DNA from 3 places in the Mesorhizobium sp. M2E.F.Ca.ET.209.01.1.1 genome. Region 2 is predicted to be linked to each of the others. Evidence: predicted binding sites of a transcription regulator. Region 2 holds the regulator's gene; each other region holds the start of a gene.
The links. Region 2 encodes LexA, which represses DNA repair genes until DNA is damaged. Its sites were predicted from a motif close to TGTTCNNNNTGTGTTCNG; they were not measured.

Region 1 (4,175 bases), on a different contig from region 2:
CGGTCGTCGGACAATCCGGCGATCTTCTTCCAGTAGCCCGCCGCCTCGTCGTCGGTGTGATAGACGGTGACCAGCAGCTTGTCCTTCTTCAGGCCGAAACCCTTGGTGATCAGGTTCCAGGCAAGCTCGATCGCGCGCTCCTTGAAATAGTCGCCGAACGAGAAATTGCCGAGCATCTCGAAGAAGGTGAGGTGGCGCGCGGTATAGCCGACATTGTCGAGGTCGTTGTGCTTGCCGCCGGCGCGCACGCTCTTCTGCGCGGTAGACGCCCGCGAATAGGGACGCTTCTCCAGGCCGGTGAAGACGTTCTTGAACTGCACCATGCCGGCGTTGGTGAACATCAGCGTCGGATCGTTGCGCGGCACCAGCGGGCTGGAGGCGACGATCTCGTGGCCCTCCTTGCGGAAGTAGTCGAGGAATGTCGACCGGATGTCGTTCACGCCACTCATTGCACACTGCCTTTTTCGCAAGAACCGCCGGCCAGGCCGGCGGCAATGGGCTTTGGTATTTCAGAAGATAGATGGGCCTTTTAGCGATAGCTCTTGAGCCTGTCCAGAAACACGGAGTTGGGCCAATCGGCAAGCGGGCAGCGGCTCAACACCACCCGCGAAATGCAAAACCGCCGGCGCGAAGGCCGGCGGTTCAGGTACGCAGTACTCAAGAACTCGATTACATAAGCACAAGCAAATAGACCAGGATTGTGGCCGAACTCCGGCTAAGCCGACGAATTGCTTGCGCTCAATCCCGAACAGGAAACCGCTGCGCGATCTTCCTAGGCCAGCCCTACATGGCGCCGGCTTCGTCCTCGAAACCGTCGTCCCCGCCTTCGGAGCCGCCATTCTCGAGGAATTTCTCGGCGATCAGCCCGGCATTCTGCCGAAGCGCCAGCTCGATCTCGCGCGCCGTGTCGGGATTGTCGCGCAGGAACAGCTTGGCGTTCTCGCGACCCTGGCCGAGACGCTGCGAATTATAGGAGAACCAGGCGCCCGACTTCTCGACCACGCCGGCCTTGACGCCGAGATCGACGAGCTCGCCGGTCTTCGACACGCCCTCGCCATACATGATGTCGAACTCGACCACCTTGAAGGGCGGGGCCAGCTTGTTCTTGACCACCTTGACGCGGGTCTGGTTGCCGACCACCTCGTCGCGGTCCTTGACCGAGCCGATGCGGCGGATGTCAAGGCGCACCGAGGCGTAGAATTTCAGCGCATTGCCGCCGGTCGTGGTCTCGGGCGAGCCGAACATGACGCCGATCTTCATGCGGATCTGGTTGATGAAGATGACCATGGTGTTGGAGCGCGAGATCGAGGCGGTCAGCTTGCGCAGCGCCTGGCTCATCAGGCGGGCCTGGAGACCGGGCAGCGCATCGCCCATTTCGCCCTCGATTTCAGCGCGCGGCGTCAGCGCCGCGACCGAATCGACCACCAGCACGTCAATGGCGCCCGAACGCACCAGCGTGTCGCAGATTTCCAGCGCCTGCTCACCGGTGTCGGGCTGCGAGATCAGCAGGTTTTCCAGGTCGACGCCGAGCTTGCGGGCATAGACCGGATCGAGCGCGTGCTCGGCATCGACGAAGGCGCAGATGCCGCCCTTCTTCTGCGCTTCCGCCACCGTGTGCAGCGCCAGCGTCGTCTTGCCCGAGCTTTCCGGCCCGTAGATCTCGATGATGCGGCCGCGCGGCAGGCCGCCCACGCCAAGCGCGATGTCGAGGCCGAGCGAGCCCGTCGGCACGGTTTCGATCTCGACCACCTGCTCGTTGGCGCCGAGCCGCATGATCGAGCCCTTGCCGAAAGCGCGCTCGATTTGCGACAGCGCCGCGTCCAGAGCCTTTGATTTGTCCACTGCCTTATCCTCTACAAGCCGCAAAGTATTCTGAGCCATGATACATCACCCCGTGGTCGTCAATGAAGGCCGGACAATCCGTGATCCTTACCGTTTTGTACCTTTTTTGTTCTCATTTGGCAAGGGGCAACAAATATCTGAAAAACAATCAATATCTGGATTTGTTCTATTTTTGTCTCACCAGGGCTAGTGCGGAGCACAACCACTGGTCCAGAAGAGATTTCGATATCCGGCCTTCCCGAATCGCGACCCCGATTGCAGGGTGACCCGGGGAAACCTAGTGTGCGCAGCCGCACGATCAATGAAAGTCACCGACCCGAAATGCCGACATCCCCAACTATCCTCGCGCTGGGCGGCGCCCATATCGACCGGCGCGGCCAGGTCTCGGGCACTTATGTGCCGGCAGCCTCCAACCCCGGCATCATGCGCGAGGACGTCGGCGGCGTGGTTTTCAACGCGCTGCGCAGCGTGCTCAAGCGCGGTGTGTCGGCCTCGCTGATTTCCGTGCGCGGCGGCGACGCGGCGGCGGACACGGTTGCCTCGGCGATCGACAACGCCGGGATAACGGACCTCTCGGTCGTGTTCCTCGACCGCACGACGCCGAGCTACACGGCGCTGATCGACGCCGAGGGCGAGCTGATCGTCGGGCTGGCCGACATGGCGCTCTATGATCTCGCCTTCCCTAAGCAGATAAGGCGTTCCAAGGTGCGCGAGGCAATCGCCGCGGCCGACGCGATCCTGTGCGACGCCAACCTGCCGACGGCGGCGCTGGAACGCCTGGTGGCGCTCGCCGGCGGCCGGCCGGTCTTCGCCATCGCCGTTTCACCGGCCAAGGTCGTTCGGCTGACGCCGCTGCTCGACCACCTGTCGCTGCTCTTCATGAACCGCCGCGAAGCCGCCGCGCTGGTCGGCGCCGAAATGTCCGGGAACGCGCTTGTCGACGCACTCAGGCAGACCGGCCTGAACGCCGGCGTGATCACGGCCGGCAGCGCCCCGGTGCTGGGCTTCGACGACAGCGGCATCTTCGAAATCGACCCGCCCGCGCCGCGGCGGGTCGCCGACGTCACCGGCGCCGGCGACGCGCTGACCGGCGCGGCCGTCGCTGCAATACTGCGCGGCCTGCCGCTGCGCGCCGCGCTGCGTGAGGGCGTCGCTGCGGCCATGCTCGCCATCGAGAGCCCGGAGGCCGTGCCATCCTTCACGAGCGCCAACTTCACGCAGGCGCTTGCCCTTGTGCCGGAGGCACGGAAGGTGGCATAGGGCCACCAACCATCCAGTTCCTCCTTGCCGGAGACAGCCATGACGCCCGAGACCGCCCGCCCCTTTATTGACATCCACCCGCCCGTGGCGGAGGCGCTTGCCGCCGGCCGGCCGGTGGTGGCGCTGGAAAGCACGATCATCACCCACGGCATGCCCTACCCCGACAATGGCGCGATGGCGGCCAAGGTCGAGCAGATCATCGCCGATGCCGGCGCGGTGCCGGCGACGATCGCCGTGGTCAACGGCCGCATCAAGATCGGCCTGTCCGACGGCGAACGCGAATCGCTCGCGATGACCGGCGACGCCATGAAGCTGTCGCGTGCCGATATCGGCTTTGCGGTGGCGCAAGGGCGCACCGGCGGCACCACGGTGGCCGCCACCATGATCGCCGCGCATATGGCCGGCATAAAAGTGTTCGCCACCGGGGGCATCGGCGGCGTCCACAAGGGCGCCGAGAAAAGCTTCGACATCTCGGCCGATCTCGACGAGCTGGCGCGCACGCCGGTCATCGTCGTCTCGGCCGGCGCCAAGGCGATCCTCGACATCGAAAAGACGCTGGAGGTGCTGGAGACGCGCGGCGTGCCGGTCATCGGCCATGGCAGCGAAACCATGCCCGCCTTCTGGTCGAGACAGTCGCCGTTCCGCGCGCCGCTAACGCTGCAGGCGCCTGAGGACATCGCGCATTTCTACCGGACGCGGCAGGCGCTGGGCCTCGGCGGCGGCATCCTTGTCGCCAATCCTGTGCCGCACAATGACGAGATCCCCGCCGACGAAATGGCCTTCTATATCGATGCCGCGCAGAAAGCCGCCGAAGCGCAGAGTGTCACCGGCAAGGCAGTGACGCCGTTCCTTCTGTCGAAGATCCTTGAGCTGACCGGCGGCCGCAGCCTCAAGACCAACATCGCGCTGGTCGAGAACAACGCGCGGCTGGCGGCGGCGATTGCGAAGGCGCTGTAGAGGCACGCGGCGAAGCCCCCTCACCCGGATTGCCAAGGCCGAATTGCGAAGAGAGCAATTCGGGGCAATCCGACCTCTCCCCGAGGGGAGAGGAAGCGCCGGCGCCAACCTCTTCT
Region 2 (4,175 bases):
GGCGTGCGCGCCGGCATTCCGGAAGCGATCAACGAGTCGATGCGACGCACCGGCATCTACCACATTATCTCGATCTCCGGTCTGCACATGGCGCTGGTGGCCGGCACGATCATGTTCCTGCTGCGCGGCGCTTTCGCGCTGTTTCCGGATTTCTCGTCGCGCCGCCCGGTGAAGAAATACGCCGCTGCGATCGCGCTTGCCTCGATTGCCGCTTACCTCGTCATCTCCGGCATCGTGGTGGCGGCCGAACGGAGCTTCATCATGCTCGCCGTGATGCTGATCGCGGTGCTCTTTGACCGCGCGGCGCTGACGATGCGCAACCTGGCGATCTCGGCGATTGCCGTCATCCTTGTGTCGCCACATGAAGTGGTCGGCCCGAGCTTCCAGATGTCCTTCGCCGCCACCGCTGCCTTGGTCGGGGCCTATGCCGGCTTTGCCGACTATCGCGCCGGCAAAGCGACCGCGCCGCTGGCAAAGCATTCGTTCCTCGGATACCTGTCGCGAAAACTGGCGGTTGGCGTGGGTGGCGCCGCTGTAACCTCGCTCATTGCGGGCAGCGCGACATTGCTGTTTGCGATCTGGCATTTCCAACGCGTGTCGCCGCTCAGCCTGCTGGCCAACCTCGCGGTGATGCCGATCGTTTCGCTGATCGTCATGCCGTTCGCCGTGTTGAGCGCGCTCGCCATGCCGTTCGGCTTCGACGGTCCCTTCCTCTATGTGATGGGCAAGGGACTGACAGCGATGATTGCCATTTCGGCATGGATTTCCGAGCGCTCGCCGGTCGATGCCGTGGGATTGATCTCGATCCAGTCGGTGCTGCTGGCGACAATCGCGCTGGTCATCGCGACCATGGCCACCACCTGGCTAAGGCTCGCCGCTGTTCCCTTCGCCCTCGCCGCGCTGCTGGCGATCCCGCATGTGCGCACGCCGGATGTGCTGATCTCGGAGGATGCGCATCTGGTGGCGATGCCGATCGGCGGCGGCGAACTTGCCGTCAACCGCGAACGCTCCAACGAGTTCACCACCGACAATTGGAAGCGGGCGCTGAAAGCCGAGGAAATCGTGCCGCCGGAGACGTTTGCCAAAGACGCTCTCGACATCGCCGATCCTGTCGACCTGCCACCAGGATCGCCCTTCTATTGCACCGGTGACCTCTGCATCGGCCGGCACCCTTCCGGCGCGATCGTCGCGCTTGCCGAAAACCGCGACAGCGCCCGGCCTGCCTGCGGCTTTGCCGACCTCATCGTCATCAACGATGCGACGGCCTACAATCCCTGCTGGGATCCGCGTGTGCTTGTCGTCACCAAGCGCCAGCTGGCGCGTGACGGCAGCGCCGCCGTCTTCTTCGATCCACAATCGGCAACGGCCCGCCCAGCCATCCAATATGCCGTCGAAAAGCCATATCGGCCCTGGCACGAGCAGCGCAAATACTCGCGCGAGGCGAGGGGGCTGCCGCCTTATGAAAAGCCCTGAGAGGGCCAAGCCCTCGCAGCCGGATCAGTAGCGCCTGATCAGCCCGACGAGCTTGCCCTGCACCTTGACCCGATCCGGTCCGAAGATCCGGGTCTCGTAGGCCGGGTTGGCAGCCTCCAGCGCGATCGAGGCGCCCTTGCGGCGGAAGCGCTTGAGCGTCGCTTCCTCATCGTCGACCAGCGCCACAACGATCTCACCCGGGCTCGCCGTGCTGGCGTTACGGATGATGACGGTGTCGCCGTCGAAGATCCCGGCCTCGATCATCGAGTCGCCCTTGACCTCCAGCGCATAATGCTCGCCGCCCATGATCATGTCCGGCGGCACCGAGATCGAATGCGTCTGGTGCTGGATGGCGTCGATCGGAACACCGGCGGCGATTCGGCCCATCACCGGAATGGACACGGCCGAAACGGCGTCGTCGTCATTGCTCGGCGTCGGCGTACGCGAAGGCGCTGCCGGCTTGACCTGGCGGCTTAGATTGCCCTGGCCGCCCTGGATGACGCTTGGCGAAAATTTCCTTGCGGCATTCAGGCCGGGCGCGATCGAGTCGGGCAGCCGCAAGACCTCCAACGCGCGCGCCCGGTTTGGCAGCCGGCGAATGAAGCCGCGTTCTTCCAGCGCCGTGATCAGCCGGTGGATGCCGGACTTCGAGGCCAGGTCCAGCGCTTCCTTCATCTCGTCGAAGGATGGAGGAATCCCGCTCTCCTTCAGGCGTTCATGGATGAACATCAGGAGTTCATGTTGTTTGCGCGTCAGCATTGGCGGCCCCCATGGGTTCCGAAACCAGAATCAGAAAAACAAACCCAGAACAAACACTATCTGTTCCAGTTGTGTTCCGCAACCGTTTAAAGTTTAATGAATTTCTTAAGGCTGCCGAAAGAATGTTGCATCCGACGGTGCCCGGCCGCCGGCGGCTGGGCTGTGTCATTGATTCCGCTCGATTTTGCAATTCTCCTTAAGCTGAAATTGAGAGGCGACACCGTCGCTGAGGCACCGAGGGTTTCGCGTCGGCTCATTCATGCATGCACCGTACCGTGAACGAAACGAACCCAAAATGCCAACCTTGGCGACGATTCCGGCCCTCAGCCTTTGCCGTCTATGGACCAGCTAACACAGGACAGAAGGTTCTTGCCGTGCCGCTGACGGTGATGAGACAACTCCTCGGTCGCCTGAGGATGTAGCGGCACGGTTCGAAGCGGAGGCGGTAGCACAATGAGGGGAATTCCCGATCTTGCCGAGGTCGAGGCAATGGATGCCGCGGACCCGCTGCGCGCCCTGCGCGATCGCTTCGTTCTGCCGGAAGGGGTGATTTACCTCGACGGCAATTCGCTCGGCGCTGCTTCAATCAACGTCTTCAGCGAGATCGAGAAGTCAGCGAAGCAGGAATGGGCGCGGGATCTCATCCGCGCATGGAACACCGCCGGCTGGTTCGACATGCCTGTCCAGCTGGGCGACCGGCTCGGGCGTCTGATCGGCGCCGCGCCTGGCCAGACGGTGGTGTGCGACACAACCTCGATCAACATCTACAAGGTCCTGCATGCGGCGCTCGCGATGCGGCCCGAGCGCCCGGTGATCGTTGCCGAGGGCGACAGCTTCCCGACCGACCTCTATATGGCGGAAGGGGTGGCCTCGACGCGGCCCGGCACGGTGCTGCGGCTCGAAGGCGTCGATGCCCCGACGATCGAGGACCTGATCGACGACGATGTTGCCGTCATCCTGGTCAACCACGTCAACTACAAGTCCGGCCGGCTGCGCGACATGGCCGCCCTGACCCGCAAGGCCCATGACGCCGGTGCGCTGATCGTCTGGGACCTCTGCCACACGGCCGGCGCCCTGCCGGTCGATCTCGACGGCTCGAATGCCGATTTCGCGATCGGCTGCACCTACAAATATCTCAATGGCGGGCCGGGCGCGCCGGCCTTCATCTATGCCGCGACCCGCCACCATGGCGACATTAGCCAGCCGCTGAGCGGCTGGTGGGGGCATGCCAGGCCGTTCGCGTTCGAACAGGGTTATGCCGCCGGCTCAGGCATCCGGCGGTTCCTGTGCGGAACGCAGCCGGTGCTGTCGATGCGGGCGCTGAAAGGCGCGCTGGATCTTTGGGACGAAGTCGACCTGACGGCCGTGCGCGAGAAGAGCGTCGCGCTGACGGATCTGTTCATCCGCCTTGTCGAAGCTAGATGCGGCGCGTTGGGTCTCGAGCTGGAAGGCCCGCGCGACGGCGCCGAACGCGGCAGCCAGGTGTCGTTCGCCCATCCGCATGGCTACCAGGTGATGCGCGCCTTGATCGAGCGCGGCGTGATCGGCGATTTCCGAGCGCCGTCGACAGTCCGTTTCGGCTTCACGCCGCTCTATGTCGGCTACCGGGACGTCTGGGACGCCGTCGAGGTGCTGGAAGACATCCTGCGCACCGGCGCCTGGCAAGAGGCCCGCTATGCGGTCAAGGAGGCCGTCACGTGACTTCGAATGGCATGCCGAACAAAGACAACTCGAAATCGATCTGATCGCGGGAGGGGACGGTGCTGGGACACCGCATTGTCGACTGGGATGACGCCTACGCCAACGGCGCGAACATCGCCGGCGGCGACCGCTGGCCGGCTGCCTGGGACGGCCCGGCTCACGCATTTCGCGAAAAGTTGTTGGCGCAGAGCAGGGCGCGGCTCGACATCGTCTATGGCGAGGCGCCGCGCAACCGGTTCGAT
Region 3 (4,175 bases), on a different contig from region 2:
GAGCTCTATTTCTGGAGTTTCATCGTCGCGCTTCTGGTGTTCGCGCTCGGTTCCGGCATTTCCTTCTATGAGGGCATCATCCACATCATGGCGCCCGAACCTGTCGTCAACGCCAGGGTCAATTACATCGTGCTCGGGCTGTCCTTCCTGTTCGAGGGCAGCTCATGGCTGGTGGCGCTGAGGGAGTTCCGCCAGCAGAAGGGCAGGCAGGGCTGGTTGCAGGCGGTGCAGTCGAGCAAGGATCCGAGCGTCTACACGGTGCTGTTCGAGGACAGCGCCGCATTGCTCGGCCTCATCGTCGCCTTCGCCGGCATCCTCTCCGCGCAACTTCTGGAAATGCCCGAGCTGGACGGTGTCGGCTCGATCGGCATCGCCATCATCCTCGGCGCCACGGCGATCTTCCTGGCGCGCGAGAGCAAGGGCCTGCTGCTGGGCGAGCCCGCTTCACCCGAAGTGCAGAAGAAGGTGCTGGCGATCGTACAGGACGACCCGGCCGTCCAGCGGGCCAACGGCATATTGAGCGTCCACGTCGGTCCGGAGGAAATCGTCGCGGGCTTGAGCATCGAATTCGAGGATCATCTCACCGCGCCCGAGATCGAAGCCTGCGTCGAGCGCCTGGAGGCAAGGCTGAAGAAAGAGATGCCGCAAATATCGAGGCTCTTCGTCAAGCCGCAGGCAACTGGCACATGGGAGCGACGGCGCAAGGCCATGGCCGAGGCTTCGGAGGAGAGTTAGGTTGAACGGGGCGAAGTTTGTGAGGAGCACAGCCTATGAAGATCGACGGCGGATGCCATTGCGGCGCGATCACCTATGAGGCGGAGGTCGATCCGGAAAAGACCTCGATCTGCCACTGCACCGACTGCCAGCAGCTGACCGGGACGGCTTTTCGCGTCACCGTGCCGGCGCCGGAAAGCGACTACAGGGTCACTCGGGGCGCGCCGAAAGTCTATATCAAGACTGGATCGAGCGGCGCCAAACGGGCGCAAGGTTTCTGCGGCGATTGCGGCTCGCATCTCTATGCAACCTCGGTCGGCGACGGACCCAAAATCTATGGCATCAGGGTCGGCACAGCGCGCCAGCGGGAGGACCTTGTTCCGAGAAGACAGGTCTGGCACCGCTCGGCGTTGCACTGGCTGCCGGAATTCGAAGGCATGACGACTCTCGAGGAGCAGTAGGCTACTCATCGCCCTCGACGACCCGCAGCCTGAGCTGTCCCGTCTTTGAATCGGCCACCCGCGCGCCGGCTTCCGCCTTAGCGGGACCGCCGCGCGGCGTCTCGGTTTCGCCCTCGGCGAACTCCAGCGCCTCGATCTTCTGGCCGCGCTTGGTGACCTTCGACGTCGAGACCAGAATGTCGTCGATGTCCTTGGCCGCCTGGCCGAAATGCGTCTGCAGTCGGCGCACCCGCTCGTCGACCCTGGCCACATCCTCCATCAGCCGGATGACCTCGCCCTGGATCAGATGCGCCTGCTCGCGCATCCGGGCGTCCTTGAGGATCGCCTGGATCACCTGGATCGACAGCATCAGCAGCGACGGCGAGACGATGACGACGCGGGCGCGGTGCGCCTTCTGCACCACCGCTTCGAAATTCTCGTGGATTTCCGCGAACACCGATTCCGAGGGCACGAACATGAAGGCGGTGTCCTGCGTCTCGCCCTGGATCAGGTATTTTTCGGCGATATCGCGGATATGCACCTCGATGTCGCGCCGAAAAGCCTGCGCCGCCACCTTCTGCATGTCGGCGCCTTCGGCGGCGCGGATGGCCTTCCAGGCTTCCAGTGGGAATTTCGCGTCGATGGCGAGCATCGGCGCGCCGTTCGGCATCCGCACCAGGCAGTCGGGCCGGCTGCCATTGCTGAGGCTGGCCTGGAATTCATAGGCGCCGTGCGGCAGCCCGTCGGCAACGATCGCTTCCATCCGCGACTGGCCGAAGGCGCCGCGCGTCTGCTTGTTGGAGAGGATCGCCTGCAGCTGCACGACCTGACCGGCCAGGGACTGGATGTTGCCTTGCGCGGTGTCGATCACCGCCAGCCGCTCCTGCAGCTTGGCCAGGCTTTCATGCGTCGACTTGGTCTGCTCGGCCATGGTCTGGCCGATGCGGCCGGTCATGGCGTCGAGTCGCTGCCCGAGCGATTGCGTGAGCTCCGCCTGCCTGGCGCCGAACACGTCGGCGATCGCGCCCATGCGCCCCTGCATCTCGGCCTGCGCCTGCATGATGTCGGCCATCCGCGCCTCGGCGTCGCGGGCATGGTCGGCCGCTTCCGCCGCGGCAACCGCGCGCGCCTTGGCCGCGCGCCACAGGGCGATGACGAGCGCGGCGAACAGCACGACGAACAGGACGGCGACGATGCCAACCGCCTGGCCGAGCGTGATCGTGGTGGCGCCGAGCCGCGCGACCGGTTGCGAAAGGATGGAGGTCATGTCGTTCATGGGCGCAGCATAACCGATTCGCATCGCCGGCACAGATCAAAACGTGAACAGGGAAAAGCTGCCCCCGTTGACGCCTCGAAAGCGAAGTCTTAGGTGAGACGCCATGTCGATCAAGCCGCTCATCATCCTTCCCGATCCCGTCCTGCGCCAGGTTTCCAAGCCGGTGGAGCGCGTCGACGCCGATTTGCGCAAGCTCGCCGACGACATGCTGGAGACCATGTATGACGCGCCGGGCATAGGCCTCGCGGCGATCCAGGTCGGTGAGCCGCGTCGGCTTCTGGTCATCGACCTTGCCAAGGAAGGCGAGGAGCCTCAGCCGCATGTCTTCGTCAATCCGGAAGTGCTCGAGAGCTCCGACCACCGCTCGGTCTATGAGGAAGGCTGCCTGTCGATCCCCGACTATTATGCCGAGGTCGAGCGCCCGGCTTCCGTGCGGGTGAAATATCTCGACCGCGACGGCAAGTTGCAGGAGATGCAGGCGGAGGGCCTGATGGCCACCTGCCTGCAGCACGAGATCGACCACCTCAACGGTGTGCTCTTCATCGACCACATCTCCAAGCTGAAGCGCGACATGGTGGTGCGCAAGTTCAAGAAGCTCGCCAAGGACAAGGCGCCGGGCAAGATGGTGGGCTAAGGGCCGTTTCGGCCGCGCGAGCACCTGAGCCTACCGCAAACGGGATCGCAGACCTCATGCCGCTTCGCGTCATCTTCATGGGCACGCCGGATTTTTCCGTGCCGACATTACGCGCCATCGCCGAAGCCGGCCACGAGATCGCGGCCGTCTACACGCAGCCGCCGCGCGCCGCCGGCCGGCGCGGGCTGGAATTGACGCCCTCGCCGGTGCAGCGCGAGGCCGAGCGGCTGGGGCTCGAAGTGCGCACGCCGACATCGCTGAAGGGTGTGGCGGAGCAGGCGGCTTTCGCTGCCCTGCAGGCCGATGTCGCCGTCGTCGTCGCCTATGGGTTGCTGCTGCCGAAAGCCATTCTGGACGCGCCGAGGCTGGGTTGCCTCAACGGCCATGCCTCGCTTTTGCCACGCTGGCGTGGTGCTGCTCCCATCCAGCGTGCCATCATGGCCGGCGATGCCGAAACCGGCATGATGGTCATGAAGATGGAAGAGGGTCTGGATACCGGGCCGGTGGCAATGGTTGAAAAAGTCGCCATCGCACCCGATATGACGGCCGGCGAATTGCATGACCGCCTGATGGTTCAGGGCGCTTCGCTGATGGTCGAGGCGCTCGCGCAGTTGGGGATAAATTGTCTGACATTTACCCCGCAGGCGACGGAAGGGGTGACCTACGCCCGAAAGATCGATAAATCGGAGACACGCGTAGACTGGACGCGGCCTTCTGGCGAAGTCCACAATCACATTCGCGGCCTCTCGCCCTTCCCGGGCGCGTGGTGCGAGGTCGAAATTGGCGGCCGCACGGAGCGGCTGAAACTGCTTCGCTCGACGCTCTCGGATGGCGTCGGCGAGTCGGGAGGAATTCTCGATGACCGGCTGACGGTCGCCTGCGGGTCGGGCGCGGTCAGGCTGGTCGAAGTTCAACGGGCGGGCGGAAAGCCTGCCGCCGCGCAGGAGTTCTTGCGCGGAGCCAAGATCGAAAAAGGAACGAAACTGACATGAGCATGATGTCGATACGCGCGGCGACGCCGCGGGATCGCGAGGCGATCCGCCTCGTCGAAGAGCATGCCTTTGGCCAGCAGGCGGAAGCCGGGCTGGTCGACGCCCTGGTCACCGGCGGC

Region 1: the regulator LexA is predicted to act here: its motif matches at 1,939-1,956, upstream of recA (recombinase RecA).
Region 3: the regulator LexA is predicted to act here: its motif matches at 2,463-2,480, upstream of EN852_RS22570 (DNA recombination protein RmuC).

The regions. Positions count from the first base shown of each region.
Region 1 is NZ_SADP02000004.1:301,035-305,209, forward strand. It holds gene alaS (alanine--tRNA ligase) at 1-449, opposite strand, end outside; gene recA (recombinase RecA) at 784-1,881, opposite strand; gene EN852_RS10560 (carbohydrate kinase family protein) at 2,164-3,102, shown strand; gene EN852_RS10565 (pseudouridine-5'-phosphate glycosidase) at 3,142-4,059, shown strand.
Region 2 is NZ_SADP02000034.1:11,795-15,969, reverse strand. It holds gene EN852_RS33260 (ComEC/Rec2 family competence protein) at 1-1,473, shown strand, start outside; gene lexA (transcriptional repressor LexA) at 1,498-2,232, opposite strand; gene kynU (kynureninase) at 2,686-3,933, shown strand; gene EN852_RS33245 (alpha/beta hydrolase) at 3,993-4,175, shown strand, end outside.
Region 3 is NZ_SADP02000013.1:35,654-39,828, forward strand. It holds gene EN852_RS22560 (cation diffusion facilitator family transporter) at 1-735, shown strand, start outside; gene EN852_RS22565 (GFA family protein) at 771-1,175, shown strand; gene EN852_RS22570 (DNA recombination protein RmuC) at 1,177-2,430, opposite strand; gene def (peptide deformylase) at 2,534-3,064, shown strand; gene fmt (methionyl-tRNA formyltransferase) at 3,121-4,056, shown strand; gene EN852_RS22585 (N-acetyltransferase) at 4,053-4,175, shown strand, end outside.